Linked DNA regions of Robertmurraya sp. FSL R5-0851. The protein of the gene in region 1 binds, or shares a complex with, the protein of each later gene. Links are inferred from orthologs where the notes say so. Each region holds a gene or a part of one and is shown on either strand. Other genes may lie near its edges. The genes, in order: secY, secA and secG.

Region 1 (3,575 bases):
ATTAGCTGGTGTAGCTGATATCTTATCAAAATCTTTAGGTACTAACACACCAATTAACATGGTTCGTGCAACTTTGGACGGTTTAAAACAACTAAAACGTGCTGAAGACGTAGCTAAATTGCGTGGAAAATCAGTAGAAGAACTGTTAGGTTAAGGGAGGGAAAAATAATGGCTAATAAATTAGAAATTACCCTCACTCGCAGTGTGATTGGTCGTCCACAAGATCAAAAAGAAACTGTTAAAGCACTTGGTTTACGTAAAATTCACCAAACTGTTGAGCAACAAGATAATGCTGCTATTCGCGGTATGATCAATAAAGTTGCCCACCTTGTAACAGTTGTAGAAAAATAAATCGATTTTTTTCTTTTAATAAGGAGGTGCCAATATGAAACTTCATGAATTAAAACCTGCAGAAGGTTCTCGTCGTGAGCGCAAGCGTCTTGGACGTGGTATCGGTTCTGGGCAAGGTAAAACTGCTGGTAAAGGTCATAAAGGTCAAAACGCTCGTTCTGGTGGCGGTGTACGCCCTGGCTTCGAGGGTGGTCAAACACCTTTATTCCAACGTTTACCTAAACGTGGATTTACCAACATTAACCGCAAGGAATACGCTATTGTAAACCTTGATGCACTTAACCGTTTCGAAGACGGAACTGAAGTTACTCCAGAACTTCTTATTGAAACTGGTGTGGTTAGCAGTGAAAAAGCAGGAATCAAGATTCTTGCTAAAGGCAATGTTGAGAAAAAGCTTACTGTAAAAGCTCATAAATTCTCCTCTGCTGCAAAGGAAGCTATCGAAGCTGCCGGCGGTCAAACTGAGGTGATTTAATGTTTCAGACAATCTCCAATTTTATGCGCGTGGGTGATATAAGACGAAAAATCATATTCACCCTTTTAATGTTGATTGTATTTAGAATCGGGACATTTATTCCTGTTCCACATGTAAATACCGATATTTTAAAAGCACAAGATCAACTTAGTGTATTTGGAGTTTTGAATACATTTGGCGGTGGAGCGCTTAGCAACTTCTCCATCCTTGCCATGGGTATCATGCCGTATATTACAGCGTCTATTATCATTCAACTTTTACAGATGGATGTAGTACCGAAGTTTACGGAATGGTCAAAGCAAGGAGATGTAGGTCGTCGTAAGCTTGCTCAGTTTACTCGCTACTTTACGATCGTACTTGGATTCATCCAAGCGTTCGGAATGTCCTATGGTTTTAATAATCTTGCTGGTGGATTATTAATTGAAAAGCCTGGTATTGGAACCTATTTTTTAATTGCTACTGTATTAACAGGCGGAACGGCTTTCCTTTTATGGTTAGGTGAACAAATCACTTCAAAAGGAGTCGGAAATGGTATTTCGATTATCATCTTTGCTGGTATCGTTGCTAGCATTCCGAATATAGCTAACCAAATATATGCACAGCAGTTTCAAGATGCTGGGGATCAGCTTTTCTTAAATATCGTAACAGTTCTGTTGATCGTTTTAGCTGTAATTGCGATTATTGTTGGAACCATTTTTATTCAACAAGCTTTACGTAAAATCCCAATTCAATATGCAAAGAAAATGACTGCTGGTTCTTCGCCTGCTGGACAATCCACTCACTTACCTTTAAAGGTAAATGCTGCTGGTGTTATCCCTGTTATCTTTGCAGTTTCGTTTATTATTACTCCTAGAACGATTGCACAGTTCTTTGAGCAAAATAGCGTAACAATTTGGATTGAACGAATTTTTGATTATACACATCCAATTGGAATGGTCATCTATTGTGCGCTAATTATTGCGTTCACATATTTCTATGCATTCATTCAAGTAAACCCAGAACAAGTGGCTGAGAACTTGAAGAAGCAAGGTGGGTATATTCCTGGAATTCGTCCAGGTAAGAACACTCAAGAATTTTTAACTCGCGTATTATATCGCTTAACATTTGTTGGTGCGCTGTTCTTATCAGCCATTGCCATTCTTCCAGTCTTTTTTGTAAAGTTTGCGGGTCTTCCGGAATCTGCTCAAATTGGTGGAACGAGCTTGCTCATCGTTATCGGGGTTGCACTTGAAACAATGAAACAGCTTGAAGCTCAGCTTGTTAAGCGTCACTATAAAGGTTTTATAAAATAATTCGGATTTGGGGACTAATGTTCCCAAACACCGTTTTAGAGACTGAGGGGGAGCCAGAGTGAATTTAGTTTTGATGGGGCTGCCAGGTGCGGGAAAAGGCACTCAAGCTGAAAAAATCGTTGAAAAATATTCTATCCCTCATATCTCGACAGGAGATATGTTCCGTGCTGCTATGAAGGAAGGAACAGAACTAGGGTTAAAAGCTAAATCTTTCATGGATCAAGGTGCACTTGTTCCAGATGAAGTAACAATTGGTATTGTTCGTGAGAGATTAAGTAAAGATGACTGTCAAAAAGGATTCTTACTTGATGGTTTTCCTAGAACTGTTGCTCAGGCAGAAGCGCTAGAGAATATGCTTACTGAATTAGATAAGAAAATTGACTACTGTTTAAATATTGATGTAGACCACAATATTCTGATGGAACGTTTAACTGGTCGTCGTATTTGTAAAGAATGTGGAGCTACTTATCACTTGGTTTTCAATCCTCCTGCAAAGGATGGAACTTGTGACCGTTGTGGTGGAGAGCTTTATCAGCGTGCAGATGATAACGAAGAAACGGTTCATAACCGATTAGAAGTGAACATTCAACAGTCAGAACCTTTGCTTCATTTCTATGAAACAAAAGGTTACCTAAAAAATATTAATGGTCAACAAGATATTAATGATGTATTCAAAGATATTGACAGCCTTCTTCGGGAGCTTGCGTAAATGATTATTTGCAAGACTCCGCGTGAGATTGAAATAATGCGTGAAGCTGGTCGCATCGTTGCACTTACGCACCAGGAGTTAAAAAAGCATATCGTTCCCGGTATAACTACGAAGGAGCTGGATAAAGTTGCTGAAGCTTTTATAAGAAAGCATAATGCAATTCCTTCCTTTAAAGGCTATAACGGCTTTACAGGTAGCATCTGTGCTTCTGTAAATGAAGAACTCGTGCATGGAATTCCTGGAAATTGTGTATTGAACAACGGTGATATTATCAGTATTGATATCGGTGCTGAGTATAATGGCTATCATGGTGATTCAGCTTGGACTTATGCCGTAGGTTCCATTGATGAGGAGACACAGCGTCTATTAGATGTTACGGAGGAATCCTTATACAAGGGACTTTATGAAGCTAAGCCAGGTGATCGTCTGTCGAACATCTCCCACGCGATTCAAACTTATGTGGAAGCAAACGGGTTTTCAGTTGTACGCGAGTATGTAGGGCACGGAATAGGGCAAGACTTACATGAGGATCCACAAATTCCCCATTATGGTCCACCTAATAAAGGCCCGCGTTTAAAACCTGGGATGGTACTAGCGGTTGAGCCGATGGTGAATGCAGGAAGTCGTTATGTTAAGACCTTAGCTGACGATTGGACCGTTGTTACAGTTGATGGGCGTAGGTGTGCTCACTTTGAACATACCATTGCGATCACTGAAACGGGTTTTGAAATTCTTACAAAAGCTTAAC
Region 2 (11,784 bases), 4.1 Mb from region 1 along the record:
AAAGGAAGTTGTCGATACATTCAAATGGATGGATTCGGATGAGTTTGGCGATATTTTGGCCCTGGCCAATGCCTTGCCAGGGCCAATTAATACGAAGATGGCTGGTTATATTGGGTATCGTGTATGTGGTGTGTTAGGACTTTTAAATGCCCTTTTTGCCTCGATTTTACCGAGTATTTTTTTCATGATTATTTTGCTAAATGTACTAAATACCTACAAAGACGAACCATGGGTGCGAGGGATGTCGATGGCCGTGGTGCCAGTCGTTGCGGTGATGCTCGCAACATTAACTTGGGATTTTGTAAAAAAATCATCGAGCTCTAGTCTCGGTTGGGGTTGGACTCTTCTTTTTGTTGTAGTGAGCCTTGTGCTGCTTCAATTTTTAAATGTACATCCTGCAATCATTATTTTTGCTTTATTACTCAGTGCATTATTGAAAAAAGATCCTGAGAAGTCTAAGGAAAAGGAGAAGACGTCCGCATGATTTATTGGCAATTGTTTTTGGCGTTTTTTATTCCGGGAATTCTCGGTTATGGTGGGGGACCAGCTTCGATTCCACTGGTTGAAAATGAAGTGGTCGATCGGTATGAATGGTTGTCTGTTAATGAATTTAGTGAGGTGCTCGCGTTAGGGAATGCACTGCCAGGACCGATTGCGACGAAAATGGCCGGGTATATTGGTTATGAAGTGGGTGGTATCTTCGGAGCCGTGGTTGCTGTATTTGCTACGGTGGCACCGTCGTTAATTTTGATGGTCACCTTACTCGGTTTATTGATGAAATATAAGGAATCACCAAAGGTAAAGCGACTTACCATATTGGTGCGACCAGTCATTGCTGTCCTCTTAGGGGTGATGACGTATGATTTCTTTTTCTCTTCTTATGAAGGAGTGGGTATTTGGCAAACCATTGGGATTGGTGTCATTGCCTTTGTGTTGATGGAAAGGCTGAAGGTTCATCCTGCCTATGTGATAGCGGGTGCGCTTGTTTATGGTGGGGTATTTTTGGGATAAGTCAGGATCAGTCGCACATTCCACAAGCTGGTGTTACTAGTGCAACAAAGGCTTGCTTCATGTGCTGACTGACCTTATTAGAAACGTAAGGAGGCAGACACATGACGTTTTCAATCGTAGGTTATGACCCAAAGGAGAAAGAATGGGGAATTGCGGTGCAGTCGAAGTTTTTAGGAGTGGGAGCCGTGGTTCCGTTCGCGAAGGCTGGGGTAGGTGCTGTTGCGACGCAGTCTTACGCGAATACGGCCTATGGTCCAGAGGCACTACAGTTGTTTTCAGAAGGGAAGTCAGCGGAAGAGGTGATCGAAATCATTACTTCACGTGATGAGGACAAGGATCTGCGTCAGGTTGGTGTGATCGATGCGAACGGGAATGCTGCTACTTTTACCGGTGAAAAATGCTATGACTGGGCCGGTGGAATCACTGGCGAGCATTTTGCTGCACAGGGCAATATTTTAGTCGACGAAAAGACCGTACAAGCGATGGCCAAAACGTTTCAAGAGACAAGTGGCACCCTGGCAGAACGCTTGCTTGCCGCATTAAATGCCGGGCAAGAGGCTGGCGGTGACAGTCGTGGTCAGCAATCTGCGGCCCTATTAGTAGTAAAGGAAGCGGGTGGTTATGGTGGATACAATGACCGCTTCATCGATCTTCGTGTCGACGATCATCCGGAACCAATTAAAGAGCTGATTCGCGTGTTTGGTTTGCAGCAGCTATACTTTGCTCCTCCTAGACTTGAGCGTATGGCTGCGATTGAAGGGCATGTGAAAGAAGAGCTGGTCGCATGTTTAAGACGTCACGGATATTTGGAATTGTATGTGGATGAGGAGAGCGTACATAAGGCTCTGACTCGTTATATACATACTGAGAACTTTGAAGCGCGTGAGTTAGAGCGTGGGAAAATTGATTTGGACGTGCTGGAGTATATGAAAAAGTAATAGTTTTAATAGTAGGCACTTCTTCCTAGCCAAGAAGTGCTTTTTATTTATAAGAGGCTGTTTTCGTAAAGTTTGTTGTTTTGGAAAAATCCCAAAAGCCGGATTTTTCCCCGCATAACGCTGGGTTTATTGGACAATGTGGAGAGTAGCTCTTTTCTAAGGATGAAAATATTCTGATTGGCTGTTGAAACATATTTGTTACTTTCCTAAAAAGTGTGTTATAGAAACAATGTTTTAGAAAAGAGCCTTAGAAAAACACGACCCATTTTCTCCACAATCCCTTTTGTATTCCTCCATAATCGTTTACACTAAAGGGTAAGAGATTTGGATAAAGGCTATGTTCACATAGATTGTTGTTAAAATCTAAAAGCCGATTTTAACGTGGAAACAAGCTATTTTGTGCTTGAAATTAAGAATGCAAGCTCTTTTCTTACCATTGGAGTATAGTGTGCTATGTATTGTAGCTCAGGTTAAGCGTTTTTTATCTCCAAAACAACAAAGTTTAAGAAAAGAGCCTTGATAAAGAAGGAGAACCGAATGGCAGCTTCATATAATAGAAATGCACCATGTACATGTGGGAGCGGGAAAAAATATAAAAAATGTTGTGGCTTAAAAGAAGCCATTTCGATTAACTCATTAATAGAACGGGAGATTGAGCAAATCCAAGCAAAGGTCATCAGTGATGTGGATTATATGTACGGTGATGAAATTGACGAGGATTTTGATCGGTATGTCCTTCCTGCACTTGTTGATGATGAAAAGGAAATTGAGTTTTTTGGCTTTATTCATACCGTATGGTTCGCCCTTTTCAAACAAGTGGACCAAAACATGACGTTTTTACAGGACTTCATCCATCATCGTGATAAAACAGTCACAAGAGCAAGTTTACGAGACATCGTCGCTTCTTGGCACAGCCCTCGTCCGGTTGCAGGGAGAATGCTTGAGCTGACGCCAACTAGTGTAACAATGAAGGATACGCTGACCGATGAGCATCTACAAATTAAGCTTCTTCAGCCATCAGCTGCTGAGCCAAACTCCTTCATCTTCGGATTTATCGTTCCATATCGTGAGGAGTGGATCTTTTTCCCGACATTCTTTGACCTTGAAGGGGAATCAGATCAAAGGGATGAAGAATTTATTAAGCAGGAGTTTGCTGAAAGCAAATACGATGACCCCATCGAGTTTTTGAAAAATCAGCTCCTTTATGTGATGAACGAAATTCAATTTTTATCAGCCGAAGTGAACATCGACAACTTCAATTGGCCACTCCCTGTTCACAAGGTGATTGCCGAGTTGTTGGTCCAAGAGTTTAAGAGCTATGGTTCACCACCAGAACTAACCGGAACGGGAATCGCGCTTTGGAATCGTTATTGTCAAATCAAGCCAAAGCAGGTGAAAAGCAAGTCTGTGTACGTGGCGGCAGTTCAGTATGTGGCGATGGAGGTTCATCCATTAGTTGATTTGACGATTAATGAGTTTGCCTTAGAGACGAACGTTTCTGCGGCTAGTCTTGGAAGAATTGTCAGGGACTTAAAGACCACGCTCACTCCTGAATTACGAGAACTCCGTGCGATGATTTTAGAAGACTTGCAGATTGAACTAGAAGAGGATGAGTATTTAAAGTAGGTTGTTCTTTTCTGCGGAAACTCTGTTCCATAGATTAAGAAAAGAGCATTAGTATCACATTCTCGCTCTTATTGGCACTGATTACCCAAAAGTGATAAAATAATAGGTAAACATTTGAATGACGAAGGGTTCGCCAAGCAATCTGGCGAATTTATACATAATAGCCATAACCAAAAAGGAGCGTTCTAAATGCTTGGAATGTTAAATAAAGTGTTTGATCCAAATAAAAGAGAATTAAAACGCCTAACCAAACTGAGTGAAGAGATTGAAAAATTGGCACCAAGAATGGAAGCGTTGAGCGATGACGAGCTTCGTGCTAAAACGGACGAGTTCAAGTCTCGCTATCAAGGTGGCGAATCACTGGATGATTTGCTTGTTGAAGCGTTTGCCGTTGTGCGCGAAGGAGCCAAGCGTGTACTTGGGCTTTACCCGTATCCTGTTCAGCTCATGGGGGGCGCGTCTCTTCATGAAGGAAACATTTCCGAGATGAAGACAGGGGAAGGGAAAACGTTAACGTCTACCATGCCTGTATACTTAAACGCCCTATCTGGTAGAGGCGTTCACGTCGTAACGGTGAACGAATACTTGGCAAGCCGTGACGCGACAGAAATGGGTCAGCTTTATACGTTCTTAGGCTTAACAGTAGGTTTAAACACAAACGGCCTTTCAAAAGAAGAAAAGCAAGCTGCGTATGCTTGTGATATAACATATTCTACGAACAATGAACTTGGCTTCGATTATCTTCGCGATAACATGGTTCTGTACAAAGAGCAAAAAGTACAGCGTCCGCTTTACTACGCGGTTATTGACGAAGTGGATTCGATCTTAATTGACGAAGCACGTACACCATTGATCATTTCTGGTTCAGCTCAAAAGTCGACGGCTCTTTATATCCAAGCGAATGCATTCGTTCGTACGCTGAAAAAAGAAGAAGACTTCACGTACGACGAAAAGACCAAGGGTGTTCAGCTGACGGAAGACGGAATCAATAGAGCAGAGCGCGCGTTTGGCATCGAGAACTTATTCGACATTCGTCACGTAGCGTTGAACCATCATATCGGACAAGCGCTGAAGGCACACGCAAGTATGCATTTAGATGTGGACTATGTGGTGCAGGACGGCGAAATCGTGATTGTTGACCAGTTTACAGGTCGTCTGATGAAGGGACGTCGTTATAGCGATGGTCTTCACCAAGCGATTGAAGCGAAGGAAGGTCTTGAGGTTCAAAACGAGAGCATGACGCTCGCAACGATTACGTTCCAGAACTATTTCCGTATGTATGAAAAATTGTCAGGAATGACGGGTACAGCGAAAACAGAGGAAGAGGAATTCCGTAATATTTATAATATGAATGTTATTGTGATTCCAACAAATCGTCCGATTGCTCGTGATGACCGTGCCGATTTAATCTACGCAACGATGGACGGGAAATTCCGTGCGGTTGTAGAAGATATTGCTGAGCGTAACAGCAAGGGCCAACCCGTTCTAGTGGGTACCGTTGCGATTGAAACATCTGAATTAATCTCCAAATACCTAACGAAAAAAGGTATTCGCCATAATGTGTTAAACGCGAAGAACCACGGGCGCGAGGCAGAAATCATTGCTGAAGCAGGTCATAAGGGTGCGGTAACGATCGCTACCAACATGGCTGGTCGTGGTACGGATATCAAGCTTGGTGAAGGGGTAAAAGAGGTTGGCGGATTAGCCGTTATTGGTACGGAGCGCCATGAGAGCCGTCGGATTGATAACCAGCTTCGTGGACGTTCGGGTCGTCAAGGAGATCCAGGGGTCACACAGTTCTATCTTTCTATGGAAGACGAGCTGATGCGCCGATTCGGTTCTGACAATATGAAGGCGATGATGACACGTCTTGGCATGGACGATTCACAGCCGATCCAAAGTAAAATGGTATCCAGAGCTGTTGAATCGGCACAAAAACGTGTAGAAGGAAACAACTTCGATGCACGTAAGCAGCTTCTATCTTATGACGATGTTCTTCGTCAGCAACGTGAAATTTTATACACGCAAAGAAATGAAGTACTTGAGTCTGAGAATCTGCGTGGAATCGTGGAGAGAATGATCGAAACGGTTGTTAGCCGTAGCGTTGAAGTTCATACACCAAGCTTTGAGGATCGTGATAAGTGGAACCTGCAAGGCATCATTGACTACGTGAACGGAAATCTTCTTCACGAAGGTGACGTAACGGTGGAAGACCTACGAGGCAAAGAGCCAGAGGCTATGACAGAATTAATTCTTGCAAAAGTGAAGGAGCGCTACGACGAAAAAGAAGAGCAGCTTTCATTCGAGCAAATGCGTGAATTCGAAAAAGTGGTTGTGCTTCGTGCCGTTGACTCGAAGTGGATTGACCATATCGATGCCATGGATCAGCTTCGTCAAGGAATTCACTTACGTGCGTACGGTCAGATCGACCCACTTCGCGAATACAACCACGAAGGCTTTGCGATGTTCGAAAGCATGATCGCAGCCATCGAAGAGGATGTAGCGAAGTACGTTATGAAGGCAGAAATCCGAAACAACCTAGAGCGTCAAGAGGTTGCCAAGGGCCAAGCAGTAAACCCGAAGGAAGACGGCGAAAAAGCAGTCAAGAAAAAGCCCGTAACCAAGGCAATGGATGTCGGCCGTAACGACCCATGTATCTGTGGAAGCGGCAAAAAGTATAAAAACTGCTGCGGAAGCTTAGACTAGAGGCATTAAAAGTGGCTGGAATTTTGGCATTAAGGTGATTTTAGGATAAAAATGGGCGCCTTTTAGTGAGTTTGCAGTAATTTTGGGGAGAGAAAGTTTCGATTCTGAAGATTTGTTTGCAATTCTCCAAAATTACTTGCGATTATCACAAAATATGTGTCAACTAAGTAGGCTTAAGAACACTGATTTCCAGAAACTAGTGGAATCCATGAACTAAGTTGACCTTTAGGACATCTGATTTCCAAAAACTAGTGGAATGAGTGAACTAAGTTAGCCTTTAGGACATGTGATTCCCAGAAACTAGTAGAATGAGTGAACTAAGTCGATCTTTAGACATCCGATTTCCAAAAAACACAGATATACAACACAAATCACAATCCAATCCCAACAAACATAATAAAATAGAGGGTCGGTAGCAACTGAATCTACCGTCCTCTTTTTATGGAAAACGACCATATTAAAATTCTTATAGAGGTGGCAACAATCATGGAATTAGCGGATATCCGTAACGAGCTTGAAAAAACAGCTAAGAAATTAGCGGACTTTAGGGGGTCTCTTTGACTTAGAAAACAAAGAAGCACGAATCGCGGAGCTTGATGATGTCATGCTTCAACCCGAATTTTGGAATGACCAGCAAGCCGCACAGGCGGTTATTTCTGAATCCAATGCATTAAAGGATCAGGTACATGAATTTCATGACCTGTACGAAGTGTACGAAAACTTAGATCTTACGTATGAACTTGTTCGTGAAGAAGCAGATGAAGAAATGCAAAACGACCTGGCAACCGAATTGAAGGAATTCTCGGAGCGCCTTGCTCAATTCGAACTTCAACTTTTATTAAGCGAAGAATACGACAAAAACAACGCCATCCTTGAGTTACATCCAGGTGCAGGTGGAACCGAGTCTCAAGACTGGGGTTCGATGCTACTTCGTATGTATACTCGCTGGGCTGAGAAGAAGGGCTTCAAGGTGGAGACGCTTGATTATCTACCAGGTGACGAAGCCGGAATTAAAAGTGTGACTCTTGCGATCAAAGGCCATAATGCCTACGGTTACTTAAAAGCAGAAAAAGGGGTACACCGTCTAGTGCGTATTTCGCCGTTTGATTCATCGGGTCGCCGTCATACTTCCTTCGTTTCTTGTGAAGTGATGCCAGAATTCAATGATGAAATCGAAATCGACATCCGTACAGAAGATCTGAAAATCGATACGTACCGTGCGAGTGGTGCTGGTGGTCAGCATATTAATACGACGGACTCTGCCGTTCGTATTACCCACCTTCCGACCAATGTTGTAGTGACGTGTCAAACTGAGCGTTCGCAGATTAAAAACCGTGAACGAGCGATGAAGATGCTTCAAGCGAAGTTGTATCAGAAAAAGATTGAAGAGCAAGAAGCTGAGCTTCTAGAAATCCGTGGCGAGCAAAAGGAAATTGGTTGGGGTTCACAAATTCGTTCCTACGTGTTCCACCCGTACTCCATGGTAAAAGATCACCGTACGAGCACGGAGACAGGCAATGTGCAAGCGGTAATGGACGGAGATCTCGACATTTTCATCAATGCGTATTTGCGATCAAAATTAAGTTTATAAAATAGGAGAGCCTTCTAAGTATCAACGCTTAGAAGGCTTTTTCTCTACAAATCACTTTCTTTTAAAAGCTGGTCTAATTTTTTATTTCGACGCTTTTCAATCTTCTTCTGCTCTTTTACTTCCTCATTTAATGACATACTCAAAGATACGACCATCAACACCATAATCACGGCAAATGGTAGAGCGGCCACGATCGAAGCCGTTTGAAGTCCATTCAATCCGCCACTCCATAATAGCACCGCAGCAATGCTTGATTGCAGTACACCCCAGATGATTTTAGTTGAATTCGCGGGATTCAACACCCCTTTGGATGTCAGCATTCCGAGCACTAATGTTGCGGAATCAGCAGAGGTAATGAAGAACGTAATAATTAACAATGTCCCTAAGCCTGCTAAAATGGTTCCAAGTGGGAACTGCTCTAGCGTGATAAAAAGGGCAGTTGTTACGTCATTGCTCACCGCATCAACGATTCCTCTATTTTCAAAAAGCTCAAAGAAAAGAGCGGAGCCTCCAAAAGCTGAAAACCAAATCGTACCGAATAAGGTTGGAACAAGCAAGACTCCTAGGACAAACTCCTTAATGGTTCTACCTTTAGACACACGAGCGATAAAGGTTCCAACAAATGGTGCCCATGAAATCCACCATGCCCAGTAAAACAGGGTCCATGCGCCAACCCATGTTCCTTGTGTAAAGGGGGATAAACGGAAGCTCATTTGAACGAGATTTCCTAAATAGCCACCAATCGTCGTGGTTAAGGCATCAAAGATAAACGAGGTTGGTCCAGTCACAATGACAAATAGTAAGAGTCCGACTGCCAATCCTAGGTTCAAATTGCTCAAGTAACGAATTCCTTTATCAAGCCCTGTGGTAGCAGAAACCATATAAAGGATGGTAACAATAAGGATAATTAATAGTTGAACCCCAATGGTGTTTGGAATTCCAATCACATGGGAAAGACCGCTGTTAATTTGCAATGTCCCTAATCCTAGTGAAGTCGCAACACCAAATGTGGTTGCGATTGTAGCAAATGTATCAATTCCTTTTCCAATCGGTCCCTCGACCCTTTTTCCAAGCAAAGGACGAAAGGTTGAACTGATTAGGCCAGATTCTCCTTTTCTAAACTGTGAATAGGCAAGTCCAAGGGCAATGACGCAATAAATCGCCCAGGGATGGAGCCCCCAGTGGAAAAATGAGTATCGTAATGAATAGCGAGCTGCTTCTGGTGTTTGACCTTCAGCCAAATCAAGCGGGGGATCGATATAATGAGTGATGGGTTCAGCTACTCCCCAAAATACTAATCCAATTCCCATACCTGCAGAAAAAAGCATTGCGAACCATGAAAAGTACGAGAATTCGGGCTCATCATCATCCTTCCCGAGCTTGATTTTTCCATAAGGTCCAAATGCTAAGTACGTTGCAAAGACTAAAAAGATAAAGGCGGCTAATAGATAAAACCATCCAAAAGTCCCCGTTGTAAAGGCGAGGGCGGCATTTGCTGACTCTGCTAAGTTTTCTGGCGCGAATAATCCCCATAAAACAAATAAACTTATAATAACAACCGATATGTAAAATACCGAACCGAGTTTTTTCTCTTTCACAAAATCATCCTTCCCTTGGTTCATTCACATTTAGTATACAATCTTTCTATTAATTCATGCGTTTGTCAAGGAATTAGGAATGGCTGGAAAAAAAGCAGTGAAATTAATACGAAATGCCCTTGAAGGATAAAGGGTTTTCAAAAATAATAGAGAAAGTATAAGAATTTTTTGCACAACGCTAGTTTTTTGTTTATCATTATGTAGGGAATGCGAACGTGCTGGACAGAGGTGAAAGAAATAGTTATGATTAGCGAGCAATCAATGCTCTATCTTACCGAAAAACTCCGCAAAGAGGATGAACTGGTGGAGCTGAAATATGAATATTACAAACGACTTTTACGTGATGAACTACGTACATATAAACAAATCAAAGTACCGACTGAAAACTATACCATCTCCAATGAGGAATTCGTGGAGTGGTCGATTGAACTTTTAACTCCACAAGAACTTCACGACGTGATTATGATGATTCGATATGCCAAAAATCGATCCACGAACGTTCGTCCGTTTCTTGAAACGATCGCGGTTGGAATCGTAAATAAACAGTAATAAGACCGAGCATTTGTGAATGCCCGGTCTTATTTTGTTTCATATTAAATAAGAAGGGCTTTTAACCCTTTAACACGTTGGTACAGTGGCATTTACAACCTTTTTCCTCCATGCTATACTCGCCTAGTTATTTATAAGGTTGTTTTCGTAAAGTTTGTTGTTTTGGAAAAAACCCAAATGCCGGATTTTTCCTGCATAACGCTGGGCTTATTGGTCTATTTGGAGAGTAGCTCTTTTCTAAGGATGTAATATACTGATTGGCTGTTTAAACAAATAGTTAATTTCCTAAAAAGTGTGTATATAGCAACAATGTTTTAGAAAAGAGCCTTTGAAAAAGAGGTTGGTAAAGGAGACGCGGTTAATGAATCGAAAAAAGACATCTGGAGTTCATCCGAAGATAGAAGTATTTTTAGAATACATATATGTACTCATCGGATCAGCTATTGTGGCAATTGCCTTTAACTTATTTTTATTACCCAATCAAATCGCCTCTGGTGGTGTAAGTGGGATATCCACCATTCTGTATTCTCTATTTGGATTTGAACCAGCTATTGTACAGTGGACTTTTAATATTCCTTTATTTATTGCTGGTGTTCTTTTACTAGGGAAGAATTTTGGTGTAAAAACGCTCGTAGGAACGATCTTTCTGCCATTGGTTGTGTTTTTTACGAATGAATATGAACCGTGGACGAATGATCCTCTTCTTGGAGCCCTGTTTGGAGGAATTGGAGTGGGTCTCGGCTTAGGAATTGTGTTCCGCGGAAAGGCTTCAACAGGAGGAACGGATTTGGCCGCTCAGATTATTAACAAATACACAGGGTTAACACTTGGCACATGTGTGGCGATTATCGATGGATTAATTGTTCTATCAGCTGCAATTGTGTTCGATATTGAACGCGGCTTGTATGCATTGATTGCTTTGTATGTGACAACGAAAACGATTGACTTGGTGCAAATAGGTCTTGGCCGTTCTAAGATGGCGATGATTATAACGAACCAGCAGGCGGAAGTGCGTGAAGGCATTTTGAATAAAATTGACCGCGGTGTGACAAAACTATCAGCATACGGAGGCTATACCGATCACGAGCGACCAATCCTTATGTGCGTCGTTGACCAAACAGAGTTCACGAAATTGAAACAACTAGTGAAAACCATTGACCCATCTGCATTTGTCATCGTTATGGATGCTTCCGAGGTGCTTGGTGAGGGTTTCAAACGTGCCTAGTCTTGGTATAATATTACCGACTATGTATTTTTTACCTTAGGGGGATTTTGGATGAAAAAGAAGCTTCTTGCACTATTGATGGGAACATTATTTGTACTAGCTGCGTGTGGCGGTGGAGAGGAAGCAACAGATGACAGTGCAACAGCTAGTGGCGGAGACGCTGAAAAGCTTTACGGGCAAAAATGCTCAAGCTGTCACGGCGGAAACCTCGAAGGTGGAGTAGGACCGAAGCTTGATGCCATCGGTGCTAGTCTATCAAAAGAAGATATTGAGCATGTTATTGCAAATGGCCAGGGCGCCATGCCGAAGGGACTTCTACAAGGCGAGGATGCTTCCACGGTGGCCGAATGGTTAGCTGGAAAGAAATAATGGCTGATGAAAAACGTCCTGGTGGGCGTTTTTTGTGTTTTAAGGTGTAAATAGGGAGGTCGCTGATAATAAAATAGAGAGACTCGCTGATATATTTAAAAAGTCGCTGATAAAGTAGTGAAAGTCGCCGATATAATTGAAATGTCGCTTATATATGCCTGATGAGCATAT
Region 3 (11,354 bases), 4.0 Mb from region 1 along the record:
GTTGGCTTAACAGATGAGCAAGTTAAGCAAACAGTTATCGCTTATGAGCCAATCTGGGCAATTGGAACAGGTAAATCTTCTACTGCTGAAGATGCAAACGAGGTATGTGCACATATTCGCCAAGTAGTTGCAGACAACTACTCTAACGAAGTAGCAGCTGCGGTTCGCATTCAATACGGTGGAAGTGTAAAACCAGGTAACATCGCTGAGTACATGGCACAGCCAGATATCGACGGCGCTTTAGTTGGTGGAGCAAGCTTAGAAGCTGATTCGTTTGTACAATTACTGGAGGCAGGTAAGAATGAGTAAGTCTCCTGTTGCATTAATCATCCTTGACGGCTTCGCTCTTCGTGGCGAGCGTATGGGAAATGCAGTTGCACAATCGAAAAAACCAAATTTTGATCGTTTTTGGAACAGCTACCCACACGCACAGCTTACTGCTTCTGGGGAAGCGGTAGGATTACCTGAAGGTCAAATGGGTAATTCCGAAGTGGGCCACTTGAACATCGGTGCAGGACGTATTGTGTACCAAAGCTTAACACGTGTGAACGTATCCATTCGTGAAGGCGAATTTGAACGTAATGAAACGTTTTTAAATGCCATTAATCACGTGAAAGAAAAGGGAACAAACCTTCACCTATTTGGATTATTATCTGATGGTGGTGTTCACAGTCATATTCAGCATTTATTTGCGCTACTAAAGTTAGCTGCTCAGGAAGGTGTGAACAACGTATACGTTCACGCATTCTTAGATGGCCGCGACGTAGCACCACAATCTGCTGCTGACTTTATTAAGCAAGCAGAAGAAAAGATGAAAGAATACGGTGTTGGTCAGTTTGCAACGATCTCTGGTCGTTACTACTCGATGGACCGTGACAAGCGTTGGGAACGTGTAGAAAAATCTTACCGTGCAATGGTGTACGGAGAAGGGCCTGCCTACTCAAACGCTATGGATGTCGTAGAAGACTCTTACAACAACGGAATCTTCGACGAATTCGTTCTTCCATCTGTTTTGAAAAAGGAAAATGGAGAGCCGGTTGCAACGATTTCTGATAACGACGCAGTTATTTTCTATAACTTCCGTCCAGACCGTGCGATCCAAATCTCTAACACGTTCACAAATAAAGATTTCCGTTCGTTCGACCGTGGCGATAAGCATCCACAACACTTAAACTTCGTGTGCTTAACACACTTTAGTGAAACGGTTGATGGATATGTTGCCTTCGAACCTACAAACCTTGATAACACACTCGGTGAAGTGTTATCTCAAAACAATCTGTCACAGCTTCGTATCGCTGAAACAGAAAAATACCCACACGTAACGTTCTTCATGAGCGGTGGACGTGAGGCGGAATTCCCTGGTGAAAAGCGTATCTTGATCAACTCACCAAAGGTGGCAACATACGATTTGCAACCAGAAATGAGTGCGTATGAAGTAACAGACGCATTAGTAAAAGAAATCGAGGAAGACAACTTCGATGCGATTATCTTGAACTATGCGAACCCTGATATGGTTGGACACTCTGGAATGTTAGAACCGACAATCAAAGCGATTGAAACAGTGGATGAGTGCCTAGGTCGTGTCGTTGATCTGATCATTAAAAAAGGAGGAACAGCGATAATCACGGCGGATCATGGGAATGCTGATGAAGTAGTCACTTTAGAAGGCAACCCAATGACTGCTCACACCACTAACCCCGTTCCAGTGATCGTAACAAAGGAAGGCGTGGAGCTTCGTGAAGACGGAATCCTTGGCGACCTTGCCCCAACGATGCTTGAACTATTAAACGTAGCACAACCAGCTGAAATGACTGGGAAGACATTATTTAAGAAGTAAGTTAGTTTCGATTGTGAAAGCCGGACCTGCTAGCACATGGCGGAAGCAAGCGTTACTGACCATTTTGTAAAAATAAAAAGGCAGTTTACGTCTTTGACGAAACTGACCATCTCAAATTAGGAATAAGGGCAGTTTCCACCTGAAGTAAGCCTTTGTTGCAAAGCAACAACAGCTTGCGGAAGGTGAAATTGACCTGTTCGTGATACAATATTAAAATTTTCTATTATAAGGAGAGATTTTATTATGCCATATATTCAACATGTATACGCTCGTGAAGTATTAGATTCTCGCGGAAACCCAACTGTAGAAGTAGAAGTAATCACTGAGTCTGGTTCATTTGGACGCGCAATCGTTCCATCTGGTGCATCAACTGGTGAGCACGAAGCAGTAGAACTACGTGACGGCGACAAGTCACGTTACCTTGGAAAAGGTGTTCAAAAAGCGGTAGATAATGTAAACAACATCATCGCTGAAGAAATCATTGGTATGGACGTAACTGACCAAGTTGGAATCGACCGCACAATGATCCAATTAGACGGAACTGAAAACAAAGGTAAGTTAGGAGCTAACGCAATCCTAGGTGTTTCTATGGCTGTTGCTCACGCTGCTGCTGAATTTGTAGGTCTTCCATTATACCGTTACCTTGGCGGATTCAACGCGAAGCAACTTCCAACTCCAATGATGAACATCATCAACGGTGGATCACATGCTGACAACAACGTTGACTTCCAAGAGTTCATGATTTTACCAGTAGGAGCTCCTACTTTCAAAGAAGCAATCCGTATGGGTGCTGAAATTTTCCATTCATTAAAGAAAGTTCTTTCTGACAAAGGTCTTAACACAGCTGTAGGTGACGAAGGTGGATTCGCTCCAAACCTTGGTTCTAACCGTGAAGCTCTACAAGTTATCATGGAAGCAATCAAGAACGCTGGTTATGAGCCTGGAAAAGACATTTTCTTAGGTATGGACGTTGCATCTTCTGAGTTCTTCAACAAAGAAACAAAGCAATATGACCTAGCTGGAGAAGGCCGCACTGGTTTATCTTCTGAAGCGATGGTTAACTTCTACGAAGAATTAGTTAACGAATTCCCAATCATCTCAATCGAAGATGGTTTAGACGAAAACGACTGGGAAGGCCACAAGCTATTAACTGAGCGCATCGGTGACCGCGTTCAATTAGTTGGTGACGACCTATTCGTTACAAACACAAAGAAGCTTGCTGAAGGTATTGAAAAAGGAATTGCTAACTCAATTCTTATCAAGGTTAACCAAATCGGTACACTTACTGAAACATTTGAAGCAATCGAAATGGCGAAGCGCGCTGGTTACACAGCTGTTGTTTCTCACCGTTCTGGTGAAACTGAAGATGCTACAATTGCTGACATCGCAGTTGCAACAAACGCTGGCCAAATCAAAACTGGTTCTATGAGCCGTACAGACCGTATTGCTAAGTACAACCAACTTCTTCGCATCGAAGACGAGCTTGGCGAACTAGCTGTATACGATGGAATGAAATCACTTTATAACTTGAAGAAGTAATTCAAGTTGGAGAGGGCGGGCCTTTTTATTGGGCCCGCTTTTTGTATTGTGGGACCCGTCTCTCCCTTTGGGAGGGCGGGTTTTTGGGTTTTTGTGGGTGGCTGGTGGGCAATTAAGCGTGGAGGTCGCTGATATATTGGTGAAAGACGCCGATATATTCAAAAACTCGCTGATATAGTTGAAGAAGTCGCCGATATATTTATAAACTCGCTGATATATCCTCTACGCTGGCTTTTGGATAATAGATTCTTCCCTTATTTGATCCGGAATAGCCTAGATTTAACTCGTTTAATAGACGCTTAGCCACATCCGGTGACTCCAACAACATAAAATCCCGAAATTCCTGGTTCGTTATCGTCAGTTTTATTAAATAAAAGTAGTCCTTCAGTGCAGACATATGTGCATTCGCGTCATTATTGCCGCAATCTGCACAATACCACTTCCCATACACACGCTCCATCCGCAATTTCCCACAAGCACCGCATTGCACCCCAATAGAAATATCAGAAGGAGATAACCCAAATCGACCAAGTGCATCATATTCAGCGGGACGATGACTCTTCAAAAGTAGTTTACAGACTCTTTTAACTCCACGCTGATCCAAAACATCCAATTTAAATTTGCTACCCAAGCCATTAATCCTTTCAGGCAATTTATCCCCATGAATCACACGCTTAAACAAATGTGCCTTCCCTGGATCGGTACGTATAATGGATGAAGGATTGCTCACAACTACAAAATACTCAATAGGTACACGTACACCTCCATACTTCAACAGCCATTTACCCAACATGCCTTGCTGTCTCCTTGCTTGTGTTAAAGGATCTTGAAACCCATCCTCTTCACCATCTTTCATCCGGATTAACTGCCCAAAGCCAGAATCGAAAAATAACGTACCCATAATATTTTTTGTTTCAAGTATCAATGCAAATCTAGTAGTTAGAATAAGGAAATCAATCTGAAAGTAATAATCTCTTTCTTGAAGTCGAAGGTTGTGGAAAATAAAGTGCTCTTTTTCGGGGAGTTGACGTAGGTAATACAAGAGGGATTGTTCGCCCTTATGTCCGGCAAGTCTTTTGGATAATTCGCTTTTTACCTCTGAGTTTACTGCATGACTAGAACCTATCCTTTTTCCTAAGGATTTCAACTTAAGAATTTCCAATGACATTTCAAACTTTTTAACAATCAAAACTAATCACTCCAATCAAAATAATCTACTCTATCTTTTCTCCTCACCCCCCGTCACTTCCTCCCAAAAGGAAAACTATTGTTTATCAAAGCTGGTTATGGTACATTTAAAGTACTGCAATGTGCGTTTTAGGAGGTGGACTTTTTATGGAAACATTAGTTACTGTATTACTTGTGGTCGTTTCGATCGCTTTGATTGTGGTTGTGCTTCTTCAGTCTGGAAAAAGTACAGGTCTTTCTGGTGCTATCTCGGGTGGAGCGGAACAGTTATTCGGGAAGCAAAAGGCACGTGGACTTGACCTTTACCTCCACCGTGCGACGATCGTTCTGTCGGTATTTTTCTTTATCTTAACGATCTTACTAGCGTACGTTTTATAAGAGTCTACAAACCTGGCCACTTTCGGGGTCAGGTTTTTTTTTGTGGTGTTGTGAAAAGTTCAAACATATCATTGGATTGTCGTTGCAAACTATGATTACAATAACTAAATAGATACGAACAGTTTAAAGGAGTTTTACATATGAAAATTGCTATGCCAAAGCCATTTACTTTTGAGGGGGGACCACGAGCGGTACTTCTTCTACACGGTTTTACGGGTAACAGTGCTGACGTTCGAATGCTAGGTCGTTTTTTAGAAAAAAGAGGCTACACCTGTCATGCCCCGCACTATAAAGGACATGGTGTTCCACCGGAAGAGCTTGTCCATACAGGACCAGAAGACTGGTGGCAAGATGTGACCGAGGCGTATGAATATCTTAAAAATAAGGGACATAAGGAAATTGCAGTGGCTGGACTTTCTCTAGGTGGCGTATTTTCGCTGAAATTGGGTTACACTGTACCTATTAAGGGAATTGTTCCAATGTGTGCACCAATGTACATAAAAAGTGAAGAAATCATGTATGAGGGAATTCTTGATTACGCTCGTGAATTCAAAAAACGAGAAGGAAAATCAGCCGAGCAAGTCGAAGCAGAGATGGATGATTTTAAAAAGACACCTATGAATACGTTAAAGGCACTGCAAAACTTAATAGCTGATGTTCGTGATCATGTAGACCATATTTACGCTCCAACCTTTGTGGTTCAAGCTCGACATGATCATATGATTAATACAGACAGTGCGAATATTATTTACAATGGTATTGAATCTGATGAAAAATCTATTAAATGGTATGAAGAATCTGGACACGTCATCACACTGGATAAAGAAAAGGAACAGCTTCACGAGGACGTTTTTCAGTTTTTAGAAAGTTTAAATTGGGAAGAATAAATGAAAAGGAGGGTTTACTATGGACGAAAGTATTAAACAACACGTCGATAAACTTCTTCATTATATGAAGGATGAAGCCTACAAGCCTCTAACTGTGCAGGAGCTGGAAGAAGCATTTGGGATCCAGGACTCTGGTGATTTTAAAGATTTCGTTAAAGCACTTGTACATATGGAAGAAAAGGGACTTGTTGTCCGAACAAGAAGCAATCGTTACGGCTTACCAGACAAAATGAATCTGATAAGAGGAAAATTAACAGGTCATTCGAAGGGATTTGCATTCGTTATTCCTGAAGAACCTGGAATGGATGATATTTTTATCCCTCCAAATGAAACGAATAACGCCATGCACGGTGATACTGTCTTAGCACGTGTAAACTCAGAAACCTCTGGTCAGAGACGAGAAGGAACGATCGTAAGAATTCTCGAGCGTGGGATTCAGCAAGTGGTTGGAACCTATACAGAAAGCAAACATTTTGGCTTTGTGATTCCAGATGATAAAAAGTTTACGAGTGATATTTTTATTCCTAAAGCTGCTGCAAAAGGGGCAGTGGAAGGGCATAAGGTTGTCGTGCTTCTCACAATGTATCCAGAAGGAAGAAAGAGTGCAGAAGGTGAAGTTATTGAAATTCTTGGTCATAAAAATGACCCAGGGGTTGATATACTTTCTGTCATTCATAAGCATGGGCTTCCAGGACCATTTCCGGAAGAAGCGATCAAGCAAGCAAATGAGACCCCAGATGAAATTGATGAAGAGGATCTTGTAGGTCGCCGAGATCTTCGAGACCAAGATATTGTTACTATTGACGGTGCAGATGCAAAAGACCTGGACGATGCTGTAACGGTTACAAAGCTTCCTAATGGAAATTACAAGCTAGGCGTACATATCGCTGATGTAACATATTATGTAACAGAGGAGTCTCCGATTGACCGTGAAGCAGCGGATAGAGGGACGAGTGTGTATCTTGTGGACCGAGTAATACCGATGATTCCGCACCGCCTCTCAAACGGAATATGCTCTTTGAATCCGCAAGTTAACCGTCTGACACTTTCTTGTGAAATGGAGATTACATCGACGGGAGAAGTCGTGAATCACGAGATTTTCCAAAGTGTAATCAAAACAAAAGAACGTATGACCTATAGTGACGTGAATAAGATCTTAACTGATAAAGACGAAGAGCTCCTGAAGCGCTACGAGCCACTAATTCCAATGTTCGAGTTAATGGAAGAGCTAGCGGCTATCCTTCGTAATAAACGGATGAAGCGTGGAGCAATCGATTTTGATTTTAAAGAAGCTAAGGTACTCGTCGAAGAAGATGGAAAGCCAACGGATGTGGTTCTCCGTGAGCGTTCGGTAGCAGAACGACTTATTGAAGAGTTCATGCTTGCAGCCAACGAAACAGTAGCAGAGCATTTCCATTGGTTGGATGTACCGTTTATTTATCGTATCCACGAGGATCCAAAGGAAGATAAGCTACGTAAGTTTTTCGAGTTTATCACAAACTTTGGCTATATCGTGAAAGGAACAGCCAATGATGTTCACCCGCGTGCCCTTCAGGAGATCATTGAAGAAGTACAAGGGAAGCCGGAAGAGATGGTTGTATCAACCGTCATGCTACGCTCGATGCAGCAGGCGAAGTACGATCCAGAAAGTCTTGGTCACTTTGGACTATCAACGGAGTTCTATACGCACTTTACGTCACCAATCCGTCGTTATCCAGACTTAATTGTTCACCGTCTGATTCGAACGTACCTAATTGAGGGCAAGCTGGATCAAGCAACGCGTGAGAAATGGGATGCTCGCTTACCAGACATTGCGGAGCATACATCCAAGATGGAGCGTCGTGCGGTTGATGCCGAGCGTGAAACAGATGAGTTGAAAAAAGCGGAATATATGATGGATAAAATCGGCGAGGAATACGATGGAATGATTAGTTCGGTGACAAACTTTGGAATGTTTGTTGAGTTGCCGAATACCATTGAAGGTTTAGTTCACGTTAGCTATATGACGGATGATTATTATCGCTTCGATGAGCGTCACTATGCAATGATTGGTGAACGTACCGGGAAGGTCTACCGAATTGGAGACGAAATTACCGTACGTGTCGTAAAGGTTGATAAAGACGAGCGTTCCATCGACTTTGAAGTTGTTGGTATGAAGGGTGCTCGACCAGTCGATCGCGATCGTACACCAAGGGTATTTAAAACAGGAAGTACCGAGAAAAAGCCTCGCAGAAAAGCAGGTGCTGGGGACGCAAAAGGCGGATCTGGTGGCTCTAAGCCGCGTGGTGGATCAGGTTCTGGCCCTGGCTCTGCCCGTAAGAAAAAGAAGCATTTTGAAAATGCTCCTAAAGCGAAGCGAAAGAAAAAGCGATAAACATACAGAGAGAGCCATTCAGCATGGCTCTCTTCTTCCCTCTATTGGGGAATTTTGCTACAATAGAGAAACAGACGAGCACCAAAGGAGGAGAATATCGTGCCAAAAGGAATGGGGAAGGTCGTTGCCCAAAACAAAAAGGCAAACCACGACTACTGTATAGAAGAAACTTATGAGGCAGGAATGGTTCTCCAAGGAACGGAAATTAAGTCGATTCGTAATGGACGTATTAACTTAAAAGATTCGTATGCCAGAATTCAAAATGGAGAAATCTATCTATTAAATGCGCATATAAGCCCGTACGAGCAAGGAAATCGCTACAACCACGACCCTCTTCGCCAACGTAAGTTATTGCTTCATAAGAGAGAAATTGATAAACTATTAGGCGAAACGAAGGAAGCGGGCTATGCGCTAGTTCCTCTGAAAGTTTATTTGAAAAATGGCTATGCAAAGATTTTAATAGGCCTTGGAAAAGGGAAGAAGAACTACGATAAGCGTGAAGATTTGAAGAAGAAGGAAGCAAAGCGTGATATCGAACGAGCTTTCCGAGAAAGACAGAAATAAGTTTCTTACAAAAACTTACAATTGAAATCATAAAGAAGTATGCTATAATAACTTATGTCGGGTAACTGACAAACATAATCTTAGCTCTGAAGCTTACCTTCAGACTTTCCTAACGTACGCTAGCGTGAAATACCAATAGCGCACCTTTTATTTGAGGGGACGTTACGGATTCGACAGGGGTAGTTCGAGCTTAGGTTGCGAGTCGAGGGGATCGGCCTCGTTAAAACGTCAAAGCCTATAACTGGCAAAACAAACAACAACTTAGCTTTCGCTGCTTAATAGCGCGTAGCTGTTCCTCCCTCCATCGTCCATGTGGTAGGGTAAGGGACTCACTCTAAGTGGACTACGCCGGATCCCACCGTCTGAGGGTGAAGGAAGAGAACAACCAGACTAGCTGACCGGGCGCCTGTCGATAGGCAGATGGCTCAGCGAAATACGAATATGTCGACTACACTCGTAGACGCTTAAGTGGCGATATCTTTGGACGTGGGTTCGATTAGTTCATAGTCGCCTTGTGTGGTAACATGCAAGTGAAAATTCGGCTTTATCGGTGAAACCTAAGTTGCACTCGTGGCGATAAGGCAATGCCGAGCGGTATGTGAAGTAATTCAACAGCCGTGTATCGACTTATAGGCTGCCAATATGGTAGTACTAGGATGCAGCATCCTGCTTGTGAAGCGAGCAAAACTACGATCTGCATAATACGCCGAAGAACCTGTAACTAACAGGTTCAAGATATAGTCAGTGCCATCTCGAAAGAATGGAATAGCACGTCCCACCGTCTCCACCAAATACATATTTGGTGGTTTTTATTTTGTCTTAAAAGCTACAACAGAAAAAATTCCTCTTCGAATTGTAGTTTTTGTTTTAATAATGTAGGTGAATATTTCCCGTTTCTTCGACTAACTTTATCATAAAATTTTAGAATCCAAATGGCGCGTGCACGTTTTTTGTTAACCCTTAAATAGGGGTGTGTTTTTTCCAATACTTCAAACACCTTTTCTTTTTTCTTAATAGTTAATGTGTAGGAGTCTTTATGTCTTTTAGGATTATAATTTTTTTTATTGTTTATTACTCCATCTGTTAAGCTTTTTATGTAAATTAATAATTCTTTATCAGTAGAGGAAATTGAAATACATGGTCTCCTGAATTCCCCTTTATGCATTCTGGTAAGGCTTATTGAACCCTCACCATCAATAATTCCAGCTATATATGAAGCTTCCCATTCCTTCAATTAACTCCCTCCTTACAGAACGTTTGTTCCTTGTAATTATATAAGATTATAGAGATGTTTGGACTAATTAAATATGGACAATTTATTACATAATTAAAAGAAACTAGTGCTGTGTGAAGTTGATTTATAATCTTAGACATAGTTAGTGTAAATGATCTATTTGAAGGGAGTTGGAAAAAAATTTAAAATGATAATATTTTATAAATTAGAAGAAAATAGTTCTTAGGAAAGGAGGGATTGTCTGTGAAAATGCGGTTAAAAGGATTAATCGTTTTGTTTTCGATGATATTGCTTATGACAACGTCATTCGGTGTGTTTGCTGAAGTCGGTACTGTAACACAACCGTCGGAAATGGAGAAAACCATTGAAGTCGAGTTGAACGATGATTACTTTAATCCAGAAGTTATTACAATTCCCACTGGAAAGACAACAACTTTGATATTGAAAAACAAGGGTAAGAAAGAGCATACCTTTACAGTAGAAAAACTCGGAGTTGACGTTGAAGTCCAGCCGGGAAAAGAAAATACAATTACTATAAATCCGAAAGATTCCGGTACATATGAACTAATATGTAGGTACCATGTCAAGGAAGGTATGGTTGGAAAAGTAGTTGTCAAATAATAAGCAGGGCCATTCGTGCCTTGCTTTTATATTTGATAATTGTCGATGTTAAATATTTTGTTATTAACCTCTTGTGTTTTATAAAAGAATTATGTAATATATAATCCTTGGCTTCAAATAATGAAGCCTAAAGAAAAAATAATTTTAAAACAGAAGTTGACTTCTGCGAATCAAAATGATATAGTAATACATGTAGCCGACAACGACTTGAAAAAAATATCTTTTAAAATAATTTTTTCGTAGAAGTTGACAACGGTGAAGAGATGTAGTAAGATGATCAAGTGCTTAATTGAACCTTGAAAACTGAACAAGACAACAACAAACGTCAACGTTAATTCTAAGTTTTAACTTTTTAAGAGCTAATCTTACTCTTTATTGGAGAGTTTGATCCTGGCTCAGGACGAACGCTGGCGGCGTGCCTAATACATGCAAGTCGAGCGGATCTTTGGGAGCTTGCTCCCAAAGATTAGCGGCGGACGGGTGAGTAACACGTGGGCAACCTGCCTATGAGACTGGGATAACTCCGGGAAACCGGGGCTAATACCGGATAATTCTTTTCTACACATGTAGAAAAGCTGAAAGATGGTTTCGGCTATCACTCATAGATGGGCCCGCGGCGCATTAGCTAGTTGGTGAGGTAACGGCTCACCAAGGCGACGATGCGTAGCCGACCTGAGAGGGTGATCGGCCACACTGGGACTGAGACACGGCCCAGACTCCTACGGGAGGCAG

Evidence for each region.
Region 2: the proteins of secY (region 1) and secA are in contact, whole or in part, in a crystal structure (PDB 3DIN), measured with the Thermotoga maritima proteins. The link is inferred for Robertmurraya sp. FSL R5-0851 from one-to-one orthologs. Residues at the interface, in WP_004081795.1 of Thermotoga maritima: Glu108, Gly109, Glu110, Glu111, Ala236, Glu237, Arg238, Arg239, Ile240, Thr241, Ile242, Gln243, Tyr244, Ala245, Arg246, Arg247, Val248, Thr249, Gly250, Arg251, Arg252, Val253, Tyr254, Gly256, Ala257, Ser258, Thr259, Tyr260, Leu261, Pro262; in WP_004082002.1 of Thermotoga maritima: Glu261, Ala262, Arg263, Lys300, Ala301, Arg302, Thr303, Ile304, Ile305, Leu323, Tyr324, Asp325, Pro326, Val329, Ser330, Tyr333, Ile336, Lys340, Phe345, Val349, Glu363, Phe364, Tyr374, Ser375, Gly376, Gly377, Glu393, Ile395, Thr482, Ser483.
Region 3: secY (region 1) and secG share a complex: the UniProt entries of both Escherichia coli proteins name them as parts of the sec protein translocase complex. The link is inferred for Robertmurraya sp. FSL R5-0851 from one-to-one orthologs.

Annotation. Positions count from the first base shown.
Region 1 is NZ_JBBOOE010000001.1:146,258-149,832, forward strand. What follows is about bases 1-2,971. They hold secY (preprotein translocase subunit SecY), read left to right. Parts: upstream 1-825; coding sequence 826-2,118; downstream 2,119-2,971. Other genes in these bases: rpsE (30S ribosomal protein S5), read left to right, coding at 1-154; rpmD (50S ribosomal protein L30), read left to right, coding at 169-351; rplO (50S ribosomal protein L15), read left to right, coding at 386-826; MKX65_RS00820 (adenylate kinase), read left to right, coding at 2,177-2,827; map (type I methionyl aminopeptidase), read left to right, coding at 2,828-2,971. In the rest of the region: more of map, read left to right, coding at 2,972-3,574. UniProt on the Escherichia coli protein: The central subunit of the protein translocation channel SecYEG. Consists of two halves formed by TMs 1-5 and 6-10.
Region 2 is NZ_JBBOOE010000001.1:4,241,143-4,252,926, reverse strand. Bases 3,403-6,522 are described here. They hold secA (preprotein translocase subunit SecA), read left to right. Parts: upstream 3,403-3,764; coding sequence 3,765-6,281; downstream 6,282-6,522. Other genes in these bases: MKX65_RS21780 (SEC-C metal-binding domain-containing protein), read left to right, coding at 3,403-3,575. Outside these bases: MKX65_RS21795 (chromate transporter), read left to right, coding at 1-484; MKX65_RS21790 (chromate transporter), read left to right, coding at 481-1,011; MKX65_RS21785 (DUF1028 domain-containing protein), read left to right, coding at 1,113-1,949; more of MKX65_RS21780, read left to right, coding at 2,487-3,402; MKX65_RS21765 (glycine betaine uptake BCCT transporter), read right to left, coding at 7,917-9,470; MKX65_RS21760 (hypothetical protein), read left to right, coding at 9,678-10,019; MKX65_RS21755 (YitT family protein), read left to right, coding at 10,381-11,244; cccB (cytochrome c551), read left to right, coding at 11,296-11,613. UniProt on the Escherichia coli protein: Required for protein export, interacts with the SecYEG preprotein conducting channel.
Region 3 is NZ_JBBOOE010000001.1:4,115,165-4,126,518, reverse strand. Bases 3,637-6,326 are described here. They hold secG (preprotein translocase subunit SecG), read left to right. Parts: upstream 3,637-4,711; coding sequence 4,712-4,942; downstream 4,943-6,326. Other genes in these bases: rnr (ribonuclease R), read left to right, coding at 5,849-6,326; MKX65_RS21170 (alpha/beta hydrolase), read left to right, coding at 5,083-5,829; MKX65_RS21180 (nuclease-related domain-containing protein), read right to left, coding at 3,637-4,565. Outside these bases: tpiA (triose-phosphate isomerase), read left to right, coding at 1-309; gpmI (2,3-bisphosphoglycerate-independent phosphoglycerate mutase), read left to right, coding at 302-1,837; eno (phosphopyruvate hydratase), read left to right, coding at 2,081-3,376; more of MKX65_RS21180, read right to left, coding at 3,576-3,636; more of rnr, read left to right, coding at 6,327-8,203; SsrA-binding protein SmpB, read left to right, coding at 8,303-8,767; MKX65_RS21150 (hypothetical protein), read right to left, coding at 9,376-9,546; MKX65_RS21145 (LAGLIDADG family homing endonuclease), read right to left, coding at 9,594-10,001; MKX65_RS21140 (cupredoxin domain-containing protein), read left to right, coding at 10,239-10,622. UniProt on the Escherichia coli protein: Subunit of the protein translocation channel SecYEG. Overexpression of some hybrid proteins has been thought to jam the protein secretion apparatus resulting in cell death; while this may be true it also results in FtsH-mediated degradation of SecY.